DNA from 2 places in the Gracilibacillus sp. JCM 18966 genome. Region 2 is predicted to be linked to the other one. Evidence: riboswitches for the same ligand, from Rfam matches in the RefSeq annotation. Region 2 holds a riboswitch; the other holds the start of a gene.
The links. A riboswitch is a leader RNA that binds a small molecule or an ion and turns the genes downstream of it on or off. The one in region 2 is predicted to bind S-adenosylmethionine.
Positions count from the first base shown of each region.

Region 1 (4,431 bases), 430 kb from region 2:
TCGCAATTTTAAAACCTTCAATGTATTTGGATATACATAATTTGAAACTATGTCTCGCATCGTAACATGCTTGGGAAACCCGGGTGATTGATTGTGAAAAAGGGCCGTGCATGATATGTCAACATCTGCTACTTTCATTTGCAATGTATTGATATATTCAATAAACGGGTGCTCCTCTATCCTTGCTTGAAACGGGTCTTTTATTTCCATATCACCTTTCACTTCCGTTATTGGCTGATCCAGCCATTCCTGTACGAGCTTCTCTTCTTCCTCGATTAGCGCAATAGTCGGTTGATTTGATCGAGTATCGTCTTTCACATAATGAAGCTTTGGTTTAATACTTGTAACCTCTTTTTTATTATTAAAGGCAAGCTCAATTTCTCCTAAAGCTTTCCCATTACTGCCTGTTTGAATGATTGGAACCCCATTAATTGTTGTTGTTAAAAATCGATGCTGATGGCCGGTTATTAATAAATCGATACCTGTTATTTCTTCACACATTTGATACGCTTGATTTTCACCGGTTAAGGCTTCTGTCGCTTCCCCTGTTTCCGGGTCTCTTTCTACCCCTCCATGGTAGCTTACAACGAGTAGATCTGGCCTTTCTTCTTCTCTAACCTTTTTCACCCATTTATGCGCAGCCTCACAAGCATCTTCAAAGACTAAATCGCGAATATGTGTTGGGTCCTCCCAATGTGGTATAAAATGAGTGGTAATGCCTAAGAAGGTTATTTTTATACCATTAATTTCTTTTGTTACATATGGGGTACCAAAAAAAGGTTCTCCTGTGTGTTTGTCTAATATATTAGCAGCTAACCATGGGTAATTTGTTTTATTTACTACATTTTTGAGATACTCTATCCCGTAATTAAATTCATGATTTCCGAAAATCGCCATGTCATAATGTAAACTATTTCCTATTTTTATTAAAGGGCTTCTTTTCGCTTCTTTATATGCTGCAAAATAATAAGTAAATGGGCTCCCTTGAATGAAATCTCCATTATCGACGAGAATTACTACTTTTTCTGACCTTATTCTATCGATTAGGGAAGCTATCTTAGCTAGTCCCATATTTTTCTCTACTTCTTCTCGGTAATTGGTAGGATAAATATAACCATGGATATCACTCGTTACACAAATAGATATGGATGTCATTTTCTTTCTCCTTCTTCAGCAATTGTTGATCCCTATTATACCGAATAAATTGGGACGAAAGGAAAAAGTTTACACTTTCTTAACTTACATTTAACACTAGCTTTTCATTCATTTGATATATTAAAGATGTTCCAAATTGAGCAATGCTGCAAGGATTGCTTTCTCACAAAATGATAGCCCCTTTTTCTTGGTTGCCGATGATATCGCTTCATCGGCACTTTTTTTGCTTAGAAAGTGATGAATTATAACAGAAATAAAAAAACTTGGCTTTACGCCAAGTCGTTTAGTTTAGCTTTTTCATCAAAGATTATTAGTCTAATTCTGTTATTCTATCATTCACATTTATTCTAGGAATAGGGTTAACTTGTTTCGCTGGATAGCCGACTTGAAGTAAGCCAACTACTCGTTCATCATCCTTCAAGTCGATAAGTGCAGCTGTCTCCTCACAAAACGACAATTTACCAGTTTTCCAAAAAACACTTAATCCTTCCTCCCAAGCTAACAAACTGAAATTTTGAATAAGACAGCTAGCCGAAGCATAATCTTCTTCTCTCAGTTTTTCTTGAGGATGAAGCGTATTAATAACCATAATGATAAATGGAACGTTCATGATCTTTTGGTAGCCATTTTCGCCTATCTGCTCTAGCTCCTCACCAGAGGCATTCTTTGCTTTTTCTTTCGCTACCTCTCGATTGATTTCTGCTAATTTTTTCTTTGATTCGCCTGTTATAAATACAAAACGCCACGGCTCAGTCATTTTATGATTGGGCACCCAGACAGCTATACTTAATAAATCTTTCATTAGTTCCTTAGAAACAGGATTTTCTTTATAGTTTGAAATGGAGCGTCGCTCTTTTATAAGATTTTTTAAACTTGCCATCATCTAATCTCCTTTTTAATGAGAATCATTTTCAATTATACCATCATTCTTGTTATCAAACAAGGTGAATAACAATCTAGGAAAAAAATTCAATTTTTTATTAAAAATGACTTGAAAGTATTTTACTTATAATGTAATATAATGACAACAAAACTTCATAAAGCTTTACTCTTATCAAGAGAGGTGGAGGGACTGGCCCTGTGATACCTCAGCAACCGTCTTTATTAGACAAGGTGCTAATTCCAGCAAGCGCAACAACGCTTGAAAGATGAGGAACGTGAGATCTATTTATATAGAGTCTTCATCTTTCAAGGGATGAAGACTTTTTTGTTTTTCTGGGCCTTTTGTTCAAAAAACAGCAATTATAGTGGAGATTGCTTGTTTTTTATAAATGATTATGAAAAGAAAAGAGGTGAAAGAATGACATCATCACTCCTACAAGCTCTCAAAGAAAATATCCTCATAGCAGATGGTGCGATAGGTACTTTACTTTACGCACATGGGGTTGATCAATGCTTTGAAGCATATAATCTATCAAAACCAGAAGAGGTCCTCCAAGTTCATCAATCCTATATTGACGCTGGGGCAGATATCATCCAAACCAATACGTATGGAGCCAATTATATTAAGCTAGCAAGATTTGGCTTGGAGGAGAAAGTACACCAAATAAATACACGTGCTGTCCAATTAGCTAAACAAGCAGCAAAAAATGAAACATTTGTACTTGGGACGATTGGTGGAATTCGAGGAATTCAAAAGCTAGTCACATCCAAAAAAGACATCATAAGGAGCTTCAAGGAACAATTATTTAGCCTTCTATTAGAAGGTGTAGATGGCATCCTATTAGAAACTTATTATGACATCGACGAATTAACCGCTGTTCTAGAAATTGCAAGAAAAGAAACAGACCTCCCTATTATTACAAATGTATCGATGCATGAGCCTGGTATTTTAGAAAACGGTATGTCCTTAGCTGATGTATTAACACAGCTAGAAGTACTTGGTGCAGATGTCGTTGGGGTTAATTGTCGTTTAGGTCCACACCATATGATTGAGTCACTAGAAGCCGTACCATTACCTGAGCGAGCACACTTATCAGCATTTCCAAATGCTAGTCTACCAGCATATGAAAACGGCAAGCTTGTTTACAGCAAGCAAACAGATTATTTCAAACGATGTGCAAAGGAATTCCGAGATCAAGGAGTACGTCTTATCGGAGGGTGCTGTGGAACGACCCCAGAGCATATTAGGGCCTTAAAGGATGGTATTGAGGGACTAACACCTATTTTAGACAAAACCGTCCAGGTGAAAGAAGGACTGATCACACTCCCTTCTTCCCAAACTGTCCAGTCGAATCCGACATTGGTGGATAAAGCTAAGAAACAGCATACCGTTATTGTTGAATTAGATGCACCAAAGCATCTAGAAATTGATGAGTTTATTAAAGGGGCGAAAGCGCTGGAAGATGCAGGTGTGGATGCGATTACTTTAGCGGATAATTCACTTGCTACACCGCGAATCAGTAATTTAGCGATGGCTGTCAAAATGAAACAACTCCATCTAAATGTTACACCACTTATCCACCTCACATGTAGAGATCGCAACCTAATCGGCCTGCAAGCACACCTAATGGGGTTACATACACTGGGCTTCCATGAGATTTTAGCAATAACGGGTGATCCTACAAGAATTGGTGGATTTCCTGGTGCCTCATCCGTATTTGACGTAACTTCTTTTGAATTAACACGATTAATCAAGCAGTGTAATCAAGGGTTATCCTTCTCTGGTGCTTCCTTAAGAGAGAATACCTCCTTTCAAGTAGCTGCAGCCTTCAATCCAAATGTCGCAAACTTAGAAAAGGCTGTGAAAAGAATGCACAAAAAAATCGAGCACGGTGCAGATTATTTTTTAACACAACCAATTTTTAGTCACGAAAAAATCATTGCACTTGCTCGGGAAACCAAGCATATAGAAGCACCTATTTTTATCGGAATCATGCCACTCGTTTCCTATAAAAATGCTGAATTTTTACACCATGAAGTTCCAGGGATGAAGCTGTCTGATGAAGTAAGGGCAAGAATGCAAGCCCGATCTAATCGAGCAGATGCGATCCGTGAAGGAATAGAAATCGCGAAGGAATTAATTGATACAGCTATTTCCTATTTCAACGGTATTTATCTCATCACACCTTTTATGAATTACGAAATTACTGTTGAATTAACCGATTATGTCCATGAAAAAACAAAAGCAAAATCAACAGCAAAGGTAAGGTAAGACTTCTAAAACGGGGAATTCCTTTAGCTGTAATAATATGAAAGAAAAAGGAGAATAAAATATGACAACATTCATCAGTTCTAATCTTGGGTATCCGAGAATCGGGGAAAAAAGAGAATGGA
Region 1 covers NZ_AP043883.1:652,685-657,115, forward strand. Annotated here, with positions in the region: gene ACZ5N5_RS02920 (bifunctional metallophosphatase/5'-nucleotidase) at 1-1,155, opposite strand, end outside; gene ACZ5N5_RS02925 (nitroreductase family protein) at 1,466-2,035, opposite strand; SAM riboswitch class I at 2,204-2,310, shown strand; gene ACZ5N5_RS02930 (bifunctional homocysteine S-methyltransferase/methylenetetrahydrofolate reductase) at 2,456-4,309, shown strand; gene metE (5-methyltetrahydropteroyltriglutamate--homocysteine S-methyltransferase) at 4,371-4,431, shown strand, end outside.
Region 1: linked by a shared signal. The riboswitch ahead of ACZ5N5_RS02930 (bifunctional homocysteine S-methyltransferase/methylenetetrahydrofolate reductase) and the one ahead of ACZ5N5_RS00960 (5-methyltetrahydropteroyltriglutamate--homocysteine S-methyltransferase) in region 2 are both predicted to bind S-adenosylmethionine.

Region 2 (4,431 bases):
CATCTGAAACAAATCGCTCTTGTTTTTCGATATTTTCGTAAATGCGATCAATCATCTTATTATAGGAGAGTTGCATTTCTCCGAGTTCATCCTTTGTGGAATGGAGATTCGTAAGCTTTTCCCATCTTCCGTTTTTCGGATTGTTTTTCATTTCATTCGTTAACTTTTTAATAGGAATCGTGATATATCGAGCGAGCACAATGCCTGCAATAATCGCAGGAATCAGCATGAAAAAGGATGCAACAAATAAAACGAATTGAAGTGTGCTTAAGGTATCATCCATCGAATACAATGCTTCACTTACTTGAAGTGTTACGACAGAGCCATCATTCCAAATAATCGGTGTGGCGACTTGCACATAACTGTTGCCATTTTTATCTTTACTTAACGTGATCTCTTCTTTGGTTGTATAGTGATAGGGCCAGTCAAAGAATTTACCGTCTGCTGTTGTTCGGTTGAGAAATTCCCCATCTTCTCTAAAAATCCGAATCAATCCATTGGCTGGAAGAAACGCCTGCAGTAGTTCCTTTGTATTCGTGTCGGCTGCAATCTTATCCTGCTTGGCAAGTGCCTCCATAATTTGAATGGCATCGCTTTTGACACGATCGATTTCATTCTCACTCATCCTATTCTGGTAAAGAAAATAGACAGATCCATTTAACAGCAAAATAAATACAATCATTAAAGCAGATAAGAAAATTTGTATTTTCGTTCGTAATGTCATAGCGCAGAATCCTTTACCGTATAGCCTACGCCTCGGACTGTATGAATCGTGTTTTTATCGAAAGGCTTATCGATTTTATTTCGTAAATATCGAATATAAACATCTACGACATTCGTGTCGCCAACATAATCAAATCCCCATACCTTGTCTAACAACTGATCACGGCTAAATACTTGGTTTTTATTTTCGACTAAAAAACAGAGAAGGTCGAATTCTCTTCGAGTTAACTCGATAAAGGAATCCCCGCGTTTTACATCTCTCGAATTTTTATCAACTGTTAAATCATCGATACTGACGAAGGAAGTGGATCGAGGCTTTTGATTTCGTAATTGTGCACGGATTCTTGCTAAAAGTTCCTCTAATTGAAATGGTTTGGTAATATAATCATTTGCTCCAAGGTCAAGTCCTGATACCTTGTCATGCACTTCATCCTTTGCGGTTAAAAGAATAACAGGGGTAGATGGGTCTATTTTTCGGAATCGTCGAAGTACTTCCAATCCACTCATACTTGGAAGCATAATGTCTAGTAGTACTAGTGCATATTTATTTTGTTGCAATAGTTCTAATGCTATTCTTCCGTCAGGAGCAATCGTTGTTTGATAATCCTCATATTGTAATTCGAGCTCTAACACTCGTGCTAATTTTTCTTCATCTTCTACAATTAAGATCTCCGTCATGTGTTCACCACCTTATTCTTTAATATAGCATATGGAAAAATATCTGCCCATCCTTTTTCATAACCTTAGTATTTTCATCGGTTTAATCAAAAATAGAAATTTCCATAAAAAATGTTGACTTTTTCCAAAGGGTAAGTTAGCATTGATAATATCAATTAAATAACGATTCTTATCCAGAGAGGTGGAGGGACTGGCCCTTTGAAGCCTCAGCAACAGACTATTCCAAGTACTGTGCTAATTCCAGTAGCGATCGCTAGAAGATAAGAAGAGCAGTGAGTAAAAGTATAAACCTCTTCTTATTTTTAAGAAGAGGTTTTTTGCGCGTTGGAAGGATAAGATTCGGGATTCTAAAATACATATGGAGAGAGGTAGAAAAATGACAACTATTACAAAAACAGCACCATTTCGCGCCGACCATGTTGGTAGTTTATTAAGACCAGCATCCTTACATGAGGCAATCGCCAAATACCGAAAAGGAAATCTTCCCTATGACGAGTTAAAAGAGATTCAAAGATCTGAAGTGAAAAGAATCGTCGATAAGCAGATTGAAGTAGGTTTAACAGCTGTAACTGATGGGGAATTCCAGAGACTATGGTGGCATACGGATTTTATGGAATACATCAATGGGGTAGAGGGCTATGTGCCAGAGCAAGGCTATCAATTTGCTAACCAAGTAACCGATGCGTATAATGTGCGTTTAACAGGCAAGGTTTCTTGGAATGAAAACCACCCATTTATTGAGGATGCTAAATTCCTAATCAAACAAATCGACGGAAGAGCCGTACCGAAGTTCACCATTCCAAGTCCTAACCAGTTCTTCAATACTGGAATTATTGGAGAAGAGTACTATGCAAGCTGGGACGAGTTTGCAGAAGATATTATTAAGGTATATCAGGATGCTGTGAAAGCATTTTATGATGTAGGTATCAGATATTTACAATTTGACGATGTTTATATTGCTGGTTTATCGTCTCCGAATCTACCATTTGCTGAATCAGATCAAGATAGACAATCCCTGATTGATCTTGCATTAAAGGTAGTAAATGGTGTGCTTGAGGTGAAGCCTGAAGATATGCAAATTACGACACATCTATGTCGTGGGAATTACCGATCTGATTGGGCATTTTCGGGAAGCTATGATTTGATCGCTCCTACTTTATTTGCCAAGGAAAAGGTTGATGGATTTTTCCTTGAATATGATGATGAGCGTTCCGGAGATTTCCAAGCATTAAAGCATATTCCGAGAAATGGGGCAAAGGTTGTTATAGGGGTATTTACTTCTAAAAATGGAGAGCTTGAGGATAAAGAAGAGATTAAAAGAAGAATTCAAGAGGCATCCGAATTTGTACCACTTGACCAAATTTGCCTTAGCCCACAATGTGGCTTTGCCTCCACTCACCATGGAAATGAGCTGTCTGAAGAACAACAATGGAATAAATTAAAATATATTGTAGATATCTCCAAAGAAATCTGGGGATAAAGAAAAAACATCGCTCCAGCCAAAGGGGCGATGTTTTTTAAATACGTTAGGAAAGCTTAAAATTTATAGCAACGAAGCGAAAATTTTGAAGTCCAACGTATAAGAAAAGCTAACGCATTCGCTAAAAGACGAGCGAATGCGAGTTTTACTAATATTTAAACTAGGTAGGAAGTAATTTTATGGTTTATTACAAGGTTCCGATATTTGTACGTAATGAGTTAGTGTCCTCTACGGTTTCGCTTAATAGTTTGGCAATTTCTTGATTACTTTCTGTCAGGATCGTAATCGTTGCACTCATTTCTTCTAAGCTAGCAGATGATTGTTGAATAATCGCTGCTAGATCATTGGTGGATGATTCTACGCCATTAGATTGCTGCTGAACATCCTCGGCAAGCATGGTGAAGTTTTGTAAGGCACTGTTTAATGTTTCAATCGTTGATGTGAGATCCTCGAAATAACCAGTAACCTCGTTCGATATTTCCATTCCATTAACAAAATTAAGCATGCTTTCATCCATTTGGTTTACGGCTGAATTATTCGACTGGTTCAAGGAAGCGAGGTTCCCGGTAATTTTCTCCGTTGTTTCTCCCGTTAAATCAGCAAGCTTACGAATCTCATCCGCTACGACAGCAAAGCCTTTTCCAGCTTCTCCAGCACGTGCTGCTTCAATAGAGGCATTTAATGCTAGTAGGTTCGTTTGTTCGGTAATTTCTTTAATGTTGTCTGCAAATTGATTCGTTTCTTTAATCTTTTCGGTTAGTTCGGCAAAGGTGCGACTTAGCTGACCAATCGTTTTCTCTAATGTTTCGTTATGGTGATTTAATGTATCCATCTTTTCTTTTCCGGTAGCGGCTAAACTACTTGCTTTGTTCGAATCCTCATATAAGCTCTGGGATGTTTGATGTACGATATCAATATTTTGACGTGTGTCATTGGTAGCGTCTGATATGTTCGAAATCTGTTCCGCCTGTGTTTGACTGCCTTGCGATATTTCTTGAATGGTCGTATTTAGTTCATTTTGTGCGTACACATTTTCTTGTAATTGTGTGTTAATGGTGGTAATTTTTTCTAAGATAGTCGAAATGGAGCTTTCAATGAGTTGATTCTGCTCTTGCTTGGAGTTGTTGTGTTGCTGAGAAGTTTGCAATAACTCGGTAAGCTGCTCCATTTGTCCATTAGCCATCTTGATCACAAAATGAAAAATAAGAAGAATTAACAATTGGATAAGGACCGTATATTGAAAAATCTGCATCATTTCTGTATTAGAAGGGTCCATTCTAATAAAGTTGTAAGCAATCACAACGATCCCTAACGAGTATCCAGTATAAAAAATCTTCTTGTTCATATGGATCGCAGAGAAGATATTTAAAAAGATAACAATCAGAAATAGGGCAGAGGTAGCACCATTTAATGCAATATAAACTAGGTCTGAAAGATAGAAAATTACGATAAAAATATAAGGCAAAAGAAATGCCTTCTGATCGAATTTTTTAAAGCTGAAATAGATTAGGATAATAAGAGCTAATTGCACCCCATAAAAAATAACTGAT
Region 2 covers NZ_AP043883.1:219,544-223,974, reverse strand. Annotated here, with positions in the region: gene ACZ5N5_RS00970 (HAMP domain-containing sensor histidine kinase) at 1-724, opposite strand, end outside; gene ACZ5N5_RS00965 (response regulator transcription factor) at 721-1,401, opposite strand; SAM riboswitch class I at 1,568-1,668, shown strand; gene ACZ5N5_RS00960 (5-methyltetrahydropteroyltriglutamate--homocysteine S-methyltransferase) at 1,778-2,881, shown strand; gene ACZ5N5_RS00955 (methyl-accepting chemotaxis protein) at 3,069-4,431, opposite strand, start outside.